DNA from 2 places in the Glaciecola sp. HA4-3 genome. Region 2 is predicted to be linked to the other one. Evidence: predicted binding sites of a transcription regulator. Region 2 holds the regulator's gene; the other holds the start of a gene.
What was found. Region 2 encodes FliA, which starts transcription of late flagellar genes. Its sites were predicted from a motif close to CTAAAGNTNNNNNNNNNNNNGCCGATA; they were not measured.
Positions count from the first base shown of each region.

Region 1 (10,077 bases), 1.2 Mb from region 2:
ACTGTTGTTTACCGTCTGTGAAGAGCATCGAACAGCAGTATTAAATGCATTAGACAGCTACGCAATCGATTATGCATGTATTGGCCAAATGACAGGGGCCACAGGGAAAGTCGATGTGCGATTAGAAAATGAAACCTATGCGCTTGAGGAGTCTCAAAGTGCAGGTTATAAACACTTTTAAATACGATGCTTAAAGAACATCGCGACAAAGTAAGCCTTTATAAACCTAGTCACTTTCTAGGTTTTGGTTTTGGGACCGGTTTAATTCCATTTATGCCCGGCACCATGGGGTCATTAGCTGCAATCCCTCTAATATTCGGTATGTCCTTTTTACCTAGTTACCTTTTTCTCATAGTGACGATATTGAGTATTTTGTTAGGCATTTTTATTTGCGAAAACGTAAGTAAGGATTTAGGGGTACATGATCATGGTGCCATTGTGTGGGATGAAATTGCGGGCATGATGCTAGTATTCATTTTTATAGATATTAATTGGCACACCCTTTTAGTAGGGTTTCTTCTTTTTAGAGTCTTTGATATATGGAAGCCTTGGCCAATAAGCTTTTTCGATAAAAACATTCATGGCGGCTTTGGTATTATGATTGACGATATCGTAGCTGGTATATTCGCAATGTCTGCCATGCACCTAGGTTACTTTTTATTAGCTAACTATTTCTAGTTAGCTAAATATTGCGTCCAATTTTTTGGTTTATGCTAAAAACCGGTCTATGGCGTCTAGAATACCATTACAATCAATACCAAGCTCCGCGTACATTTCTTGTTGCGTACCTTGCATAATAAATTTATCAGGCAAACCAAGCATAAGCACATGTGCCAAGACTTTATTAGCATGCAAGGTTTCCATTACAGCACTGCCTGCTCCTCCTTTAATTGCGCCATCTTCTAATGTGACTAGTAACTCATGTTCGTTTGCTAGTGCAATTATTGCCGCTTCATCAATCGGTTTTACAAAGCGCATATCAACAACGCTATAATTAGCGCGCTCAGCAGCTTTCAGGGCTTCTGGTAGAAGTGTTCCAAAATTAAGAATAGCGACTTTTAAACCGCTTTTTAAACGCTTACTTTTTCCTATTTCAAGCGCTTCCATTTCTTCTTTTGGCGTAACGCCTATACCTGCTCCTCTGGGGTAACGAACAGATGCCGGTTGTTGTGCAATATGTCCAGTGTATAGCATTTGGCTACATTGCTGTTCATCGCTTGGGGTCATGATAATCATATTAGGGATGCATCTTAGATATGGGATATCAAAAGCACCTTGGTGAGTTGGACCATCAGCGCCAACAATTCCAGCGCGGTCGATGGCAAATAAAACGGGTAGGTTCTGTAGGGCTACGTCATGAATCAATTGGTCATATGCACGTTGTAAAAACGTTGAATAAATAGCAACAATGGCATGCTTACCTTCTCGCGCTAATCCTGCCGCAAGTGTTACAGCATGCTGCTCAGCAATTGCTACATCAATATATTGTTCCGGATAAGTTTGTGAAAATTTCACCATACCAGAGCCTTCACGCATCGCAGGAGTAATTGCTACTAGATCTTTGTCATTTGCCGCCATATTGCACAGCCAGTTGCCGAATATTGCGGAAAAAGTTGGCGAGCTAGGCTTACTTTTAGGAAATTCTTGGGTGGTATGATCAAACTTAGGAACGGCATGCCATTTAATTGGATCTCGTTCAGCTTGTGTGTAGCCCTTTCCTTTTTTAGTGACAACATGCAATAGTTTTGGACCGCTCATGCTTCGCATATTTGACAAGGTGTCAACGACTGCGTCCACATCGTGCCCATCGATAGGCCCAATATAATTAAAGCCTAATTCTTCAAAAATAGTACCTGTGGGCTACCATACCTTTGATATGTTCTTCAGCTTTGCTGGCTAATTCTTTAATTGGGGGAACATTTGATAAAAACTTCTTGCCGCCATCTCTAATGCTATTGAAAAAATTACCTGTTAATAATCTAGCTAAATGACTATTTAAGGCGCCAACATTTTCCGAGATAGACATCTCATTATCGTTGAGTATGACTGTAAGATCTTTGTTAATATCGCCTGCGTGATTAAGCGCTTCAAAAGCTAGCCCAGCTGTCATTGCTCCATCACCAATTACGGCAACAACACGACGACCTTTAGCCTCTTTTTCTGCAGCTATTGCCATACCTAATGCCGCACTTATTGAAGTGGATGAATGACCAACGGCAAAAGTGTCGTACTCACTTTCAGCAGGCCAAGGAAACGGGTGCAGCCCGTCTTTTTGCCGAATAGTCTGCATGCGCTCACGTCTTCCTGTTAAGATTTTGTGGGGATAAGCTTGATGACCCACATCCCACACAATACGATCAAATGGCGTATTGAAAACGTAATGAAGCGCGACGGTGAGTTCGACTGTTCCTAGCCCCGAAGCAAAGTGACCACTACTTGCACTGACACTATTGAGCAAGTATTGACGAAGTTCATCGGCAATTGCTTTTAGCGATGTTTTTGGTTGCTGACGCAACTCCTGTGGGATATTCGCTTTGGCTAAATGCGGATAATTTGAAAGATCTAAACTCATTTTAATTTTTGTCTTCTTTAGTATTGGCTCTGTTGTCAGGTTTAGTAAGTACGAGTTACCATAAACTGAGCAAAGCTATGTAAATTGCTTGTGTCATAAGGCAAATTGCTTAGTGCGTTTAATGCCATATCTCTTTGTAAATGTAGCTCTTTTTGTGCGCCTTCTAATCCTAGTAGCGAAACAAACGTTGCCTTGTTTGCTTGCGCATCAGAACCTTGAGGCTTACCCAATGTATCGGTATCAGTAGTAACATCTAGAATATCGTCTTGTATTTGAAACGCTAGTGCCAATACAGTCTGCAAATGTGCCAAGCAATACTTGATGCTCTGGCAGCATATTTTGGCTCAGTAGACAGGGCATCAATATACTTGCTTTGAGCAGTGCACCTGTTTTTAAACGATGCATTTGAGTCAAATGCTCAAGACTGATATCGCTGTCTGTAGCGAGTAAATCCAAACTTTGTCCAGCAACCATGCCAGTTGCCCCAGCTGCTTGACTTAAATAAGTAATTAATTCAATTTTGCGGCTTGCGGCAAATCTTGTCATGGGCGCTAGCGATAGTATCTCAAACGCCCAACACTGCAGGGCATCACCCGCTAAAATAGCGGTCGCTTCGTCAAACTTTATGTGGCAAGTAGGCTTTCCTCGCCTTAAATCATCATCATCCATCGCAGGAAGGTCATCGTGAACAAGAGAATATGCGTGAATACACTCTAATGCTAGGGCTACGTGCTTTAGGTCTGACTCTTTGAGTGTCAACATATCCCCAACAATAAATACTAATAACGGGCGCAGCCGTTTACCGCCATTTAGCAAAGAATACCGCATGGCATCATGTAATTTCTGACTAGGTACAGGTAAGTTTTGAGCATGTTCTAAATACGCTTGTTCTAACGCATGATGAACATAATCAAGCTGGCCTCTAATTTCATTTGGCAACGACATAAACAGCCTTACTGCTCGTCAAATGTTTCTAAGTTTTCCTGACCTTGTTGTTGAGTCAAAATTTGTACTTTCTGCTCAGCATCTTTCAATAACTTTTGAGTGTGGCGCGCCAACGCAACCCCTTGTTCAAACTGCTTTAAAGAGGTCTCTAAAGGAATTTCACCGCGCTCCATTTCAAGAACAATCTTGTCCAATTCAGACATTGCATCTTCAAACGATAGTGATTCTATATTCATGTTTAATTAATCCAATATTTTATGCCATGAACCTTACCCGACAGGCCGCATAAATTCAATTGCTAGAGGAATAAAATACCGGATTTAAGAGTAAAGAATTTTCTCACTTTGCCGTTATTCCATTTGAAGTCTAGTTACTATTCAATTGGTGAATTAAATAGTGGCATAGTTTTTTCATACTTTATGGCACAAACACATATTTTTTATTTGATATTTATACTGGTGGGAGTTAACCGTGGATTTAGCAACAATAATAGGCTTTATTGGCGCAATAGGCTTCGTTATTATGGCGATGGTACTTGGTGGTGATTTAGGGATATTTTTCAATGTGCCTTCAGTATTGATTGTCTTTGGTGGCACTATATTTGTTGTCGTAATGCAATATCCCTTGTCTCAGTTTTTAGGTGCTGGCAAGGTGATTGCAAAAGCTTTTTCTTTCAAAATTCAAACACCAGATGAATTAATCGAACAAATTGTTGATATGGCGGATAAAGCTAGAAAAGGCGGTTTTTTGGCGTTAGAGGAAGCCGAAATTGACAATGCATTTATGCAAAAGGGCGTTGATATGTTGGTTGACGGTCATGATGTAGATGTCGTTCGTTCAACGATGGGCAAAGATATTTCAAATACAACCGAGCGCCACGAAGCAGGATCGGTCATTTTCAAATCAATGGGAGATGTAGCTCCAGCAATGGGAATGATTGGCACCTTGGTTGGTTTAGTTGCGATGCTGTCCAACATGGACGACCCCAAAGCAATTGGACCTGCGATGGCAGTTGCATTGTTAACAACATTATATGGCGCTATTTTAGCGAACCTATTTTGTTTGCCAATCGCGTTTAAACTAAGTGTGCGTTCAGTTGAAGAGAAACTGAATCAAAGTCTAATATTAGACGGCATTTTAGGGATTGCTGATGGACAAAATCCTCGCGTGATTGAAGGTGTCTTGAAAGGATATTTAGCCGAAAGTAAACGTGAAGTCGCAACCGAGGAAGTAGCGTAATGGAAGAGGAAGAATGTCCAAAATGCCCCCCGAGGGTCTACCCGCTTGGATGGGTACATTTGCAGATCTTATGTCCTTACTCATGTGCTTTTTTGTCCTGTTATTGTCGTTTTCTGAAATGGATGTGAAAAAATTTAAGCAGATAGCAGGTTCAATGAAGTTTGCTTTTGGGGTGCAAAATAAAATCGAGTTGAAGGATATACCAAAAGGTACGAGTGTTGTCGCGTTGGAGTTTAGACCCGGCAAGCCAGACCCCACACCAATTGAAACCGTACAGCAAATAACTCAAGACATTACTAAGCCAATGCTCAACTTCCAAGAAGGTGATGACGACTCTGCTGGTGGACGCCAAAAGCAACAGGGTTCATTTAGAGGCGGCCAGTCACCACAGACTGCAAACCAAACGGCAGCAGCCGCAGCGGCAGCTGCTCAACAAGATCAAATCGAAGAGAACAAGAAGCGAGTAGAAGAGTTATTACAAAAAGAAATTAAAGATGGTGCAATTGACGTTGAAAATTTGGGGCAGCAAATCGTTATTCGTATTCGTGAGAATGGTTCATTTTCTGAAGGTTCAGCATTTCTTCAACCGCAATTTACGCCGATAATTCGTAACTTAGGCCTTTTGCTAAACGATATGCCTTGGCACGATAGAAATTACTGGGCACAGTGATAGTGGTCACGTTGCCAATGAGTTATATCGCTCAAACTGGGATTTATCAGCACAACGAGCGGTGGCTGTTGCTGAGGAATTAAGATTGGCACGCGGGTTTGATGAAACGAGAATGAGAGTAATTGGCAAAGCGGCAAATGAGCCTATTACTGGTGGAGAGACAGCACAAGCAAGGGCGCAGAATCGAAGGGTTGAAATTGCTATTTTGCAAGGTAAGCCCAAATTTTCTGACCCAATCTCTGTTTTAGAAACTGAATCAGAGCAAGACCCTTAAGCCGATATGCTAAGCACTTTATAAAAAAGCCCACATGATATATCTGGGCTTTTTTGTACTTGCAATCGTTTACCGTACGATGCCTTGTCTAAAATGCGGCTTTCTAATAACCAGTTGAACAGTGCTAATTGCTCTTTCCATAAAGCCGCCCTCACAATAGTTAAGATAATACTGCCACATCCTCCTAAATCGTTCATCGTATCCGTCGTCTGCCAAAGCATTAGTTTGCTGATTAAATGCCTCAAACCAGTCTTTCAAGGTTTTTGCATAATCAAGTCCAATGTCATGCACATCAGCAATTGACATATCAGTGAATTTCTTTAAATGCTGATTAATGACCATCTGGGAGGGCAAAAAACCACCTGGGAATATATATTTCTGAATAAAATCAACACTATTGGCGTAGCTGTCATACCGTCTATCATCGATAGTGATGGATTGTAGCAACATCAAACCATCTGGTTTGAGTAAAGAAGCACATTTGTCAAAGAAATTAGAAAGATACTCTTTGCCAACCGCTTCTATCATCTCAATCGATACTAATTTGTCATATTTACCCTCAAGTAAGCGGTAGTCTTTTTTGAGCAAGGTTATTTTGTCGCCAAGCGCTTCTTTTTCTATCCATTGCGTCGCAAAGGCATGTTGCTCATCAGATATCGTTGTAGTGGTAACCTTACAGCCATAATGTTTTGCTGCATATATTGCCAGTCCTCCCCAGCCGGTGCCAATTTCAACCAAATGATCGTTTTCGCTTAGTTGAAGTTTGTCACAAATGGTGCGTAGTTTATATTCTTGAGCTTGAGCCAAAGATGCATTTGCATCAGGGTAAATTGCAGATGAATACATCATTGATTCATCCAAAAATTTTGTATACAACTTATTACCTAAGTCATAGTGCGCTGAAATGTTCTTTTTGGCTTGTTCTGTTGAGTTTTTATTTGCTAAGTGACTAATTTTGTTAGCTGGCATTGTTAGCCATTTAAACTTTTTCTCCCATTTATCAAGTGTTTCCAAGTTTCTTGCAAAGATACGAATAACATTGGTTAAATTAGGGGTGTCCCATAAATTATCAGTAAACGTTTCACCAGAAGCAATACTGCCACCAAATACCAATTTAGGGTAAGCCGCATAGTCAATAATGTTCACAATGGCATGTAAATCATCGTCTTGATTCCCAAATTTGCCCACTTCTTGTCCATTTTCTTGAATGATAAGATGCCCTTTGGGTAGATGTTTAAGAGCAGCAAAGAAAATTGACTTACATGTTCTCTCCCAAAATGTAATTGAAGATGAATCTTGCATAGTTTGTTCAGCATGTGACATTAGTCTTTCCTTATTCTCAAGGGTGCGTATAAATTGGAACACGTTTAATAAATAATTTGACTGCTTGCCAATAAATCCCAAGTACTGTTTTTATAGTCATGCTAGGGATTGAGAGTAGACAAGCGTTAATGTTTGAATCATTGAGCGCTTTTTTACGCATATTAATTGCAGCTTCAAAGTGTTTTGTTTGTTTATAGCAGCTCAAATGAAGGCGCAGGTCTTCACTTGGTTGCTGGATTTTCCATTTATATTGCATATCCATTGGGTTAAAAGGTGATACATGGAAAGACTTCTGAGAGTCATCCTGCTTATCTAAGTCAACAAGATAGTGGTGTCGTTTGTTCCACGGCGTGTTGCTCACTTCCGCTAACATATGTGTAAATAAGCCATCATTGTTACGCAAGTAATAAAAGTTTACTGGGCTAAAATACATACCAAAAGTGCGCATTTGACATAACAAAAAAATGTCGCCTTCAAGAGGAGTATTAGCGAGTTCACTCATACGAGCTAAAGCGACTTCTTCTAGCGGTAAATCTGCATCATATAAATAATCACTTCTGCAAAAGTTTAATAAAGAAAAGCCGCTTGACTTGCTTTGTGTATTAAAGCGTTTGTTTTCATTAGCAAGCGCCTGCACTTCCGAAAGCTTTATCCAAAATAAGTATATTTTATAGGTGAATTCGTGAATTTTTGGCTGACTACGCTTGTGATACACCTCGCCAGTATAAATCGCACTTTCAAAGTCGCTCAAACAAGCATCACTCATAGAGAGGCTCCGAAACGTTTACACACATCTAGGGCACTTCTGACACCATCTTCATGAAAGCCGTTGTACCAATATGCACCACAAAAATGAAGGCCGTTTTTACCGCAAACTAGCGCTCTTTTTTGTTGCGCTTCAACCATACTTGGGCTGAACTGAGGATGCGAATAATTATATGACCCTAATATCTTACTAGGATCTATTTGAGCGGTGTTGTTTAGCGTGACGCAAAACGTAGTGTCGCTTTGGATACGTTGAAGAATATTCATATTATACGTCACGGCGGCTGGCGCACTAATTTCATCTTTTTTGCCGCTAATACGATAGTTCCAACTTGCCCAAGCTAAGCGCCTATCGGGTAGCTGCGACTCATCAGTATGCAAAACAACATCGTTTTCAGCGTAAGGGATAGCGCCTAATACGTCATTTAGATCTTTCGCAAAATCAGATTCAAAACTGTCAGTTTGAAGCATCGACAAAGCTTGGTCGCTATGGCAAGCAAAAATGACTTGATCATAGTGTTCAGACTCCCCATTGCTAACAACACAATAAGTATCGTCTTTTTTTGCCACACTACTTACCGGACTTGATAGTTTTATTTTATCTAAGTAAGGCGCCGTTATTGGGCCAACATACTGATTTGAGCCACCAACAATTGTGTACCATTGCGGTCTGTTTGTTATGTTCAGTAAACCATGATTATTGAAAAAACTCAGAAAGAACGAAAGTGGAAAATTGGCCGAAGCTTCCAGACTTGTAGACCAAATAGCAGCGCACATTGGCAAAATGTAGTTATCTACAAACGCATCACTTAGTTTGTGAGATTTTATAAACTCTAGTAACGTGATGTTTTCGGTATCTAAATTTGCCTCGATATGAGCTTTACATACTTTGTTAAATTTGACTATATCTAAAGTAAGGCGATAGAAGCGAGGTGAGAAAAGATTCCGCCTTTGTGCAAAAAGTGAATTTAGATTGTTGCCATTATATTCTAGTGAGTTAGATAAGTTCTTTACACTAAAGCTCATTTCGGTAGCTTGAGTAGGCACCTCTAAACGCTCTAGCAATTTGATGAAGTTGGGATATGTCCACTCATTGTATACGATAAAACCAGTGTCAATGGCATATTCTTTCCCATTAACCTTAACGTTTTTTGTAGCCGTGTGACCACCTATATAATCGTTTGCTTCATAAACAGTAATATCAGCTACTTCGTTTAGCAGGTAGGCAGATGTCATGCCTGCTATGCCAGTTCCGATTATCGCAACTCTTTGTTTCATTAAGCATTTTCCTTGCTTTTAGACTGCTTACTTTTCTTTAATGAGCCACGCATATTTATGCACATTTTGCGCTGAAAGGATTCAGGCAACATATTCAAAAAACGGACCATATAACTAAAACGTCTAGGAAAGTGGACACTTGATTTACTAGACAATATCCCATCTAGCATATATTCAGCGGCCGCTTCAGCGGTAATTGACATAGGCATGGGAAAATCATTTTTGTCTGTAAGCGGTGTTTTTACAAAGCTAAGGCGACATAGTTTGCACGTATATTCCTCGACTTGCTAAATCAACCTCGAAGCTCTTTGCGGCATAATGCAGCGCTGCTTTACTAGCACCGTATGCTTGACTCCTTGTAAATGGTAAGAGCCTCGCCAAGCTATCAACAAAAACAAACTTATCGCCCCTTTCAAGATTAGGAAGAATGGCTGCAATCACATTCATCACACCAAACAAATTGATATCAAAAACGCGCCTAAACATGTCCGGCTTAACGTCGCGTATATCGACATACTCACACGTTCCCGCATTTAACACCACAATGTCACATTTAATCTCGGCTAAGGCTTCCCGGGTTGCGGTTTCATCAGTCACGTCAAAAGGAAGTGCTAGCACATTATCTCTGGTAGCCAATTCAGATAGTTTATCTTGATTTCGACCGCATGCTATCACTTTGTGGCCAGCATCAGCTGCCCTATATGCTAGCGCCTCCCCTAAGCCTGATGTTGCTCCGGTGATTAATATTGTCTTCATTATGCCATTCCCCCTTTGATTTTTTTTATCACTCTACCGAGTATAGGCACGTTTTCGTATACCATTTGTCCCAAGTCATAGTAGTCACGATGCCTAATAATCAGATTATCTTGGGTGTGCAGTAACGTAATGCCATCAACCTTGATTGGTTTTCCTTTATTCATCCTGCTTGATGTATATGACATGGTCCAAGTAACGACGTGCTCACGTTCAGAGCAAGATTCGCGGCTGTGAATGGTAAAGGTGCAGAATTTT
Region 1 covers NZ_CM146340.1:2,209,371-2,219,447, reverse strand. The annotation lists gene thiL (thiamine-phosphate kinase) at 1-181, shown strand, start outside; gene ACZ1G6_RS10540 (phosphatidylglycerophosphatase A family protein) at 187-678, shown strand; partial or broken gene dxs (1-deoxy-D-xylulose-5-phosphate synthase) at 709-2,572, opposite strand; gene ACZ1G6_RS10530 (polyprenyl synthetase family protein) at 2,614-2,862, opposite strand; gene ACZ1G6_RS10525 (polyprenyl synthetase family protein) at 2,813-3,517, opposite strand; gene ACZ1G6_RS10520 (exodeoxyribonuclease VII small subunit) at 3,526-3,753, opposite strand; gene pomA (flagellar motor protein PomA) at 3,989-4,756, shown strand; partial or broken gene ACZ1G6_RS10510 (flagellar motor protein MotB) at 4,756-5,700, shown strand; gene ACZ1G6_RS10505 (class I SAM-dependent methyltransferase) at 5,770-7,023, opposite strand; gene ACZ1G6_RS10500 (DUF1365 domain-containing protein) at 7,040-7,789, opposite strand; gene ACZ1G6_RS10495 (NAD(P)/FAD-dependent oxidoreductase) at 7,786-9,066, opposite strand; partial or broken gene ACZ1G6_RS10490 (SDR family NAD(P)-dependent oxidoreductase) at 9,066-9,822, opposite strand; gene ACZ1G6_RS10485 (nuclear transport factor 2 family protein) at 9,822-10,077, opposite strand, start outside.
Region 1: pomA (flagellar motor protein PomA) is a predicted target of FliA. The motif match lies at 3,844-3,870, and genes of this name have one in related genera.

Region 2 (10,077 bases):
ACCAACACCACGACCAGAAATATCACTTATTTCGGTTTTGGTAGAGAACCCGGGGGCAAAAATCAAATTAAAGGCTTCAACATCCGACATTCTTGCTGCTGCATCTGCATCTAAAACACCTCTGTCAATCGCAATGCCTTTTAGCTTTTCAGCGTCCATTCCTTTACCATCATCAGCAATGGTCAATAGAATATGATCACCTTCTTGTGAAGCTGCTAGTTTGACCGTTCCCATTCTAGGTTTACCTGCTGCTTCTCGTTCATCAGGCATTTCAATACCATGATCAACAGAGTTTCTGACAAGGTGAACCAAAGGATCGGCAAGTGCTTCTACTAAATTTTTATCTAAATCAGTTTCTTCACCTTCCAGCACTAAGGAAATTTCTTTTTTCAGGGTGCGAGCCAAATCTCTAACGACTCTTGGGAAGCGGCCAAACACCTTTTTAATAGGCTGCATCCGCGTTTTCATTACCGCACCTTGCAAATCGCCAGTCACGACATCTAAATTTGCAATCGCTTTGGTCATGCTTTCGTCGGCATTGGTAATACCTAAGCTAAGTAAACGATTTCTCACTAGTACCAACTCACCGACCATATTCATTATTTGGTCTAATCGCTTAGTATCGACTCTAACGGTCGTCTCAGCTTGTGGTGCAGCTGGTTTCGAATCTGGTTTTTTGGCAGCAACAGGGGCTTTAGGCTTAGCAGCACTTGATGCTTTATTGTCAGCTTTTGCTGCAGGTTTTTGTGTAGCCGGCTTTTTAGTATCTTGCGTTTTTGGCGCTGCTTTTTGTGCCGTTTTCACATCGTCTTTAGCTTTATTTACCGCATCAGAGTTTGTAGGTACTTCATTGGCAACTGGCGCGGGACCTTGCCCTTTGCCATGCAGATTATCTAATAAAGCTTCAAATTCTTCGTCGCTAATTTCATCATCATCGTTATTGCCCGCGACTGCAGGTGCTGCAGGTTCCTGCGGTTTGGCAGATGACGCATCAGAGGTAGAAAACCCACCCTTGCCATGAAGCTCATCAAGCAGCGCTTCAAATTCATCATCGCTAATATCATCACTACCCGCATTATCATCTGGCTTATCTGAAGACGTATTTGGTTGTGGAGCGCTGGTTTGTGAAGCATTGGTTTGTGAAGAAGTATCTTGGGTAGCACTTGGGCCAGATTTACTGCCATGCAGTTCATCAAGTAGCGCTTCAAATTCATCATCTGTTATTTCATCGATACTTTCAGTGCTTTCACTTTTATCTGCACTTGTATCATTTTGAGGTTCTACAACGACTTCTTGAGGCTCTTCGACTTGCGCTGGTGACTGTTCTTCATCACTTGAAGCCGTAGTAAAAATATCCTCACCTTCTTGCTCTGGTGTGCTTAGCTTGTGCAATATATCGATAAGTTCAGCTGGCGCAGCTTCAAGCGGTTCACGTGATTTTACTTTTTCAAACATGTCTACAACCACATCGGTTGCTTGCAATATCACGTCCATTAGCTCTGGAGTCAGAGTACGTTGACCATTGCGCATAATGTCAAACACGTTTTCAGCGCCGTGACAAATATCGACTAATTCGGTAAGCGATAAAAATCCGGCTCCACCTTTTACAGTGTGATAACCTCTAAAAATGGCATTGAGTAGGTCTGCGTTATCAGGGTTGTTTTCAAGGTCGACAAGCTGCTCTTGAAGCTGCTCAAGGATTTCCCCTGCTTCAACTAGAAAATCTTGTAAGATATCTTCATCCATTTCAAATGACATTATCGAACCCCCTAAAACCCTAAACTAGACAACAAATCATCGACGTCGTCTTGTCCGTTGACCACATCATCTCGAGAAGAGGCGTTTACAATTGGCCCTTCAGCTTTTACCTTATCGTCAGTTTTGATAGAAGATTGAGGTTTATCTCTATTTGTTTCCGCGTCACTAAACGTGGCAAGCATATCAACTAAGTGCGTTTCAACTTCGTTAACTAGGCTGATTACTTGCTTAATCACCTGCCCCGTTAAATCTTGATAACCTTGTGCCATAAGCACTTCCGTTAAGCTATTATTTAATTCTCTTGAATCATCTTTTGCGTCGGTTAATAGTTTGTCTAACTCAACACAAAGTGTTTTAAACTCGCCAACTTCAATTTGGCGGCTCATCAGCTTTTTCCATTCAGGTAATATACTTTCTAAACGATCATTAAGCTGTTCTGCTAAAGGCATACTTTTTTCAACTGCATCCATTGTGCTGTTGGCAGCTTTTTCAGTTTCTTGTATTACATACTCTAAACGAGAGGTGGCATCTGGAATCTCTGATTGCATGAGCATGCTCAAGCGTTCGTCAAGTTGAAAGTTTCTGAGCGAGTCATGTAATTGACGCGTCAACTTCCCCACTTCTGAAAATAATTCGGCTGATTCCTCTAGCGCGATGGTATGAATGATATCGTTAGCAGACTCTATATCTTGCTCTTCTAGAAAAGACACTAGCTGTTTAGCTTGCTCTAAACTTATCAAAGGTTCTTCTTGAGACATCGACAATGCCCTTTTTGTTGGAATATTAACCTAGGCGTTCAAAAATTTTGTCTAATTTTTGCTTGAGTGTCGCAGCTGTAAATGGCTTAACAACGTACCCATTTACGCCAGCTTGAGCTGCTGCGACGATTTGCTCTTTCTTCGCTTCAGCCGTCACCATTAAAACAGGCAAGTGTTTTAACTTGTCGTCAGAACGAATAGCTCTCAATAGATCAATACCTTGCATGCCAGGCATATTCCAATCAGTGACGACAAAGTCAAAATCACCTTGGTTAAGCATTGGCAAAGCGGTATTACCGTCATCTGCTTCTTGAATGTTGGTAAAACCTAGGTCTTTTAGCAGGTTTTTGATGATACGACGCATTGTTGAAAAATCATCAACCACTAGGATTTTCATATTCTTATCCAAAACTACCTCCGCAATGGATCTTTGTTAATTGCTGCATTAATTATTGTTCGACTCAGTTACTGTTCGATTCGCCATGATTGCATTTTTGACTTCAATTTAATCATCGCTTGCGAGTGTATTTGACTGACACGAGATTCACTGACATCGAGCACTTCACCTATTTCACGCAAATTAAGCTCTTCGTCATAATACAAAGACAAAACAATCGCTTCACGCTCAGGCAATGTGGTAATCGCCTTTGCTAATGCTTTTTGAAATGAACCTTGCATCAAGTCTTCAAAAGGTTTATCGGCACCTTTTGATTCTTCCGTAGTTAAAACATCTTCACTGACACCTAAGTCTTCAATTCCGACCAATTTTCCAGCATTAACTTCACCCAACATTTGATGATATGCATCCAAAGAAACCTCAAGTTTTTCAGCAACCTCAGTGTCTCTAGCGTCTCTGCCTGTGGCTCGTTCAACTTGATTAATCGCTTCGGTAATTGCGCGAGAATTTTTATGCACCGAGCGCGGTGTCCAATCCCCTTTACGTATTTCATCAAGCATGGCACCTCTAATTCGAATGCCGGCAAACGTCTCAAAGCTAGCACCTTTGTTACCGTCAAAATTGCGCGCTGCTTCTAAAAGACCAATCATGCCCGATTGAATTAGATCATCTACCAACACGCTTGCTGGCAAACGCGCTAATAAATGATGCGCAATTCGTTTGACCAAAGGCGCATGCTTTTCAACAAGTTGGTTCTTGTCTATTTGTTGTTGATATCCTGTCACTTTAGTACTCACTCTGGTTTACCTACTCGTACTCTAATCTTGGAGAGAAACAAGGTTTTCTATAAAGAATTCCAAATGCCCACCGGCTTGCATGGGAACTGGCCAAGTTTGCAAGTCCTTTGCAAAATTTGATATTGCTTTTGATGCAGGCGAAGTGGGAAAAGCCTCCACAATTGCATTTTGTTTACGCACTGAGTTTCTAATGTTTTCGTCAAATGGCACGATTGCTGCCAACTCAAGAGCAACATCCAAAAACCTGCTTGTCACTTTTGATAACTTGTTAAACAACTCCTAGCCTTCTCGTTCTGATCTCACCATATTGGCAACGACCTTGAATTTGAAAACGCCTTGTTCTTTGTTCAATAACTTTATTAATGCGTAGGCGTCTGTTAAAGACGTGGGTTCATCACACACTACCAAAACAACATCTTGGGAGGCTTTTGAAAAGCTAACCACCATATCTGAAATACCCGCTGCTGTATCAATTAGCAGGATATCGATAGGCGTTTGCAACTCGCCAAATGCTCTGATTAAGCCCGCATGCTCATGAGGGCTTAATTCTGTCATCGCTTTGGTGCCCGATGTGGCAGGCGCAATTTTAATCCCGTAAGGCCCTGTGACTAAGACTTCATCTAGCGTGCAGTCTCCGCTAAGCACGTGAGATAAGTTTCTTTCAACACGTAATCCCAGCATAACATCAACATTTGCCAAGCCTAGATCAGCATCAAGTACCATCACTCGGCTACCATTTTTTGCTGCTGCGATTGCAGTATTAAGTGTGATATTGGTTTTTCCAACACCTCCTTTACCACCGGTAATCGCAACCACTTTTACTTGTTTGCTTTTATTCATGCTACGTAAACTACTTGCTTGATCTTCAATCATAGTGAACTCGCGTTGCTCATTTCATCCATATGAGCGTCGTTGTTGTATTTTTGAAATAGTTTGGCTGCAATTAAGGTAAGATTTGCAGAATCAGCCAGTTTGATATCTTCTGGTACCCGTTGCCCGTCAGTCACATAACTTAACGACAAATCGTTTTCAATCAATACGCTTAGCGCCTCTCCTAAGCTGTAACACTCATCTAGCTTAGTAAATATGCAACCTTGAATATCGGTCGATTGATAGACTTTCACCGTTTGATTTAATACTTGATACTGAGCGCCTGCAGGCAAAACTAAATACTTGCGAATATTAACTGAAAGCTTATTCTCATAGTCGCTTAACTGCTGGATGAGACGACTATCGCGTTGACTGAAGCCTGCAGTGTCAATTAACACTAATTTTTTATTTCTAAGCTGATATAACACATCACTAAGTGCTTGTGAGTTGTGCGCTTTTTTTACTGCACACCCTATGATCTTGCCATAAGTGGCTAATTGCTCATATGCGGCTATACGATAGGTATCGATAGTGACTAATGCTACTTGTTCAGGTCCATATTTTTGGGCATATTTTGCCGCTAATTTGGCAAGTGTTGTTGTTTTACCGGTCCCTGTTGGTCCGACTAATGCAACAACACCCGTTTGATTTAAAATATCGTTGCCCCCTACATGTAGACGATTGGACAACAAGTTTAAAATGTATTTCCAGCCTTTCTTTTCATCTACTTGATGAGGTAAAAACTCAACAAACTGCTTCGCTAATAAAGGGCTAATGCCCATTTTAATAATTTGCTTATGGAGAAAACTATGAACTGGGTTATGACGTTTTTTGCGCTCATCAGACAATTCTGCCACTTGGTACTTCAAGACATTTTTGATCGATTCTAATTCCGCTTTGATATTGTCTATTTGAGACGGTTCTAATACGCTTGGTGGTGGCTGAATACCATCGGCTTGGGTTGGCTGATCCACTTGCTCTTTGGTTTCGACAAACGCAGGAGAGCGAAAAATTCTTTCATCGGCTCTAGGCTCTGGTGCAGCGCCATACTGAGGATGCTGCGAGTAGTGTAATGCGTCTTTTCTATCTTGTTCATTAACGGCATTTGGTGATGATTCATTGTTTGTTTTAGAATGTTGTTTTTCTAGCAACGCTTGTAAACTATCAGGACCACTGTCGCCTATAATCTCGCTAAGACTAGGTGTTGGTTTACTTGGTTGTTCAAACGCCGATTCAACCACAGCTTCGGTCTTTGCCTGCTGCAATGGCATGTGAAACGGGTCAATGGCAACCACTAACTCAACGCCGTCGGCGCTTTTTTTGTTCGACATAATGACTGCATCACCGCCTAATTCGTCTTTCACTTGTTTAAGTGCTTCGCGCATATCTTTGCCAAAAAAACGTCTTATCTTCATTCTATCCTCGAAAGTATCTTATTGATGTCAGATTATTGACCGACAGAAGATACGATTTTTATTTGTTTATCATCAGGTATCTCTTGGTAAGACAATACATGTAAACCTGATACTGCTTGCTTCAAAAATTTTGATAGTACAGGCCGAAGCATACCTGATGTTAGTAATACCGCTGGTTCGCCAGCTAACTCTTGTTGTTCATTTGCTTGTGACAAAGACTGCTGAAGCTTTTCAGCAAGGCCCGGCTCTATACCAGCTCCATCTTCGCCACCCGCTTGAAGTGACTTATGCAACATCTGTTCCAAATCAGGGGCTAAAGTGATTACCGGTACTTCTTCAGCGCCATTGGCTATTTCTTGTACAATCAGTTTCTTAAGTGCAATTCTTAAGGCTGAAACCAACACATCTGGGTCGGTGCTTTTAGGACCATAGTCAGAAAGGGTTTGCACTATAGTGCGCATATCTCGAATAGGTACACCTTCATTTAGTAAAGTTTGCAGTACTTTTACTACTGTCGATAAAGACAATACGTCCGGTACTAAGCCTTCAACTAATTTAGGATGGGTCTTTTCAAGAATATCAAGCAACTGTTGGACTTCTTCATGCCCCAACAACTGATATGCATTTTGAGATAAAAGCTGGCTTAAATGAGTCGCAACGACAGTTGCTGCATCAACGACTGTATACCCTAGTGTTTGTGCATGTTCGCGCTGAGACGGTTTAATCCAAATAGCATCTAATCCAAAGGCTGGATCTTTGACTTGCGTTCCTTCTAGTGTGCCAAATACTTGACCTGGATTAATAGCCAGTTCGCAATCATGTAAGACTTGAGACTCTCCAACTGTCACGCCAAGCATAGAAATACTATAGGCCGTAGGTGCGAAGTCTAAATTATCTCTTATGTGCACAGGTGGCACTAAAAATCCAAGTTCTTGCGATAACTTTTTCCGCACGCCTTTGATACGGGTTAATAGCTCTCCACCTTGCGATTTGTCTACCAAAGGAATTAGGCGGTAACCAACCTCTAAGCCAATAATATCGACTTGCTGAACGTCATCCCAACTCAGCTCTTTTACTTCACTTAATGGGTTAGTATTGTCAGGAAGCGCGTCAATTTTTGCCGCTTCTTTTTCCTGCTGTTTTTTTGCATAGTCTCGGTAAAATGCATATCCACCGACAATCGCTGAAAACATTAAAAATGCAAAATGAGGCATACCAGGGACTATGCCCATAATAAATAAAATCACAGCGGTAATGTATAATGCTTGGCGATTGGCAAGTTGCTCTTTGATCTCATCGCCCATTATTTGAGAGTCATTTTCACGCGTTACTATAATTGCGGTGGCTACCGATAAGAGTAAGGAGGGAATTTGTGCAACTAAGCCATCACCTATAGTTAAAACGGTATAAACTTCCATGGCATTATTAAAACTTAATCCATGCTGAAACATGCCAATAAACAAGCCACCAACAATATTAATTAGCATAATAAATAGGCCGGCTATTGCATCACCTTTTACAAACTTTGAAGCGCCATCCATTGAGCCATAAAAATCTGCCTCCGCCGTTATTTCTTCTCTTCTTTTACGCGCTTGGTCTTGGTCGATATAACCTGCGTTCAAATCAGCATCAATGGCCATTTGCTTACCATAGGCATAGCGTCAAGCGTAAACCTAGCGTTGACCTCTGAAATACGTCCTGCACCTGCTGTGACAACTTTGAAATTGATAATCAATAAAATGGCAAATACAACAACACCTACTACATAGTTGCCACCAATGACAACTTCACCAAAGGCTTGAATGACTTTTCCGGCTGCGTCGCCACCTTCATGGCCTTCAAGTAATACAACTCGGGTTGATGCAACATTAAGTGCTAAGCGCAAAACGGTTGCTACCAGCAGTACAAGTGGAAAAATACCAAAATCAATTGGCCGGCCAGTAAAAACACACACTAATATAATGACCAAAGACAAGGCGATATTGAAGCTAAATAGAGTATCTAAGAGCACAGGTGGCATAGGTAATATCACCATACCCATTAACGCCAACACGATAATAGGAGCACCTAAACCAGAACCAATATTTTTTAATTGATCTTTGTTGACTCTTTGAAATACTTGGGCAAATTGCATAGAACACTTTTTTGACAGCTAATTCAATCTAATAGGGTCTATTACAACTCCCGTGCCAACATTACATCAAAGAGACTAAGTTTTTATCGACGCAACTCAGGAGGAATTGGAAGATTCTTTTTAAGTGCTTTAGGACGTTGGCCTTTACCAGCTTTATATGTTTTAAGCTGGTAAACATATGCAAGCACTTGAGCTACTGCCATAAAGAGTTTTTCAGGGACTTCATGATCAACTTCTGTAGAATAATAAATCGCTCTTGCCAAGGCAGGCGACTCGATAATTGGCACGCCGTGAGCGCCACCGATTTTACGAATATGCATTGCAAGCTCATCTAAACCTTTAGCAATCATGACTGGTGCTTGATTACCATTTTGATCATATTTAATGGCGACAGAAAAATGTGTCGGGTTTGTGACGATCACATCTGCATTAGGTACTTCTTGCATCATGCGATTTGCCGAAGCTTGATACTGAATACGTCTAATGCGCCCTTTTGTCATAGGATCACCTTCAGCATTTTTGCGTTCATCCTTGACCTCTTGCATCGTCATTTTCATTTCTTCATGATGCTTGTGATTTTGATAGGGTACATCCATAAGAGCAATAGGAACCATGCCAACACACAGTAATAAAAATGCCCATTTCAACATATCTAAAGCGTGAAAAATATTCAAAGGGTAGAGTTCTACATCTAAATGAAGAGCTTCGTCTTTAAACAAAATAAGCGCAAAATATGCCATTGCAGAAATGATTAGTACTTTGCCAATAGCTTTTAGTAATTCAACTAATGCTTCTGTCCCTAGAATCCTTTTAAAGCCTTGAATTGGACTTAAACGATTTGCTTTTGGAGCAGCGGAAGTCCAAGTAAAGTTATATCCTCCCATAGCGATACTGCCATAGACTCCCCCAATCATTGCAATAATCATAAACATAATCAAAGGCCATGCACTTTTAGTAACTGACATTTCTAATATTTGAAACATATGTTTGATATCAAAAGTTTCATCTCTTGATAACATGAAAGAGCGCTGCGTAATCGCAAACATTGCACTAGCAATGTAATGCCCTACTGTGATCATGCCTATTGCACTGGCGATTAAGACTAAGGTTGTGGCAAGCTCTTTAGATCGCGCTATTTGACCTTTCTTTCGCGCGTCTTCGAGCTTTTTGGGGGTGGGTTCTTCGGTTTTTTCAAACGAATCATCTTTTTCAGCCATAATTTCCTCAGCAACTATTCACAAGACTACACATCAATTCTTGTGCTCTTATCCATTGAGTTTCAAAATGAAGGGCTTGGTTAGTCAAAGTTAACCAAATGATGGTAAGGCCCATTATTTGAGCAATAGAAAAACCGATACTAAAAATATTTAGTTGAGGTGATGCTTTAGTCATTACACCGAATGCCAAATTTACAATTAATAAGCTAACTATCGGCGCTAAGGCTATAGTCACTGCTGATACAAACATCCAGCCAGCCCAATGAGCAATTTCTTTAAACTGTTCGCCGGTCCACCATGGGCCACTAATAGGAAAGGCGTCAAAGCTGACCACTATCATTTCAATCATGAACAAATGACCATCAAAGGTCCAAAATAGTAAGGTGGCTAAAATAAGGTAAAATTGCCCGACCGCCGGGACGTTGATACCATTAATGGGATCTACAATCGAGGCAAAACCCAAACCTGTTTGCATAGCAATAATTTGCCCTGCCAGCACAAAGGTGTTTACTACCATCATCGAAATAAACCCAATGGCTAAGCCCACAATTAATTGTTTAATAACTTCAATCATCGCACCTAAAGAAATCAGGTCTTGCAAGGGTACTGGGGGTATCATTGGAACGATCATGCCGGTAAGTAATATCGCTAGTAAATTACGTATAGGAGGTGGGATTGTTTGTGCACTAATGCCCACCATCGCGATAAACATGCCACTAAAACGCATAAAC
Region 2 covers NZ_CM146340.1:1,033,050-1,043,126, reverse strand. The annotation lists gene ACZ1G6_RS04970 (Hpt domain-containing protein) at 1-1,758, opposite strand, end outside; gene ACZ1G6_RS04965 (protein phosphatase CheZ) at 1,770-2,516, opposite strand; gene cheY (chemotaxis response regulator CheY) at 2,542-2,925, opposite strand; gene ACZ1G6_RS04955 (RNA polymerase sigma factor FliA) at 2,982-3,710, opposite strand; partial or broken gene ACZ1G6_RS04950 (MinD/ParA family ATP-binding protein) at 3,732-4,583, opposite strand; gene flhF (flagellar biosynthesis protein FlhF) at 4,580-5,995, opposite strand; partial or broken gene flhA (flagellar biosynthesis protein FlhA) at 6,028-8,129, opposite strand; gene flhB (flagellar biosynthesis protein FlhB) at 8,213-9,346, opposite strand; gene fliR (flagellar biosynthetic protein FliR) at 9,354-10,077, opposite strand, start outside.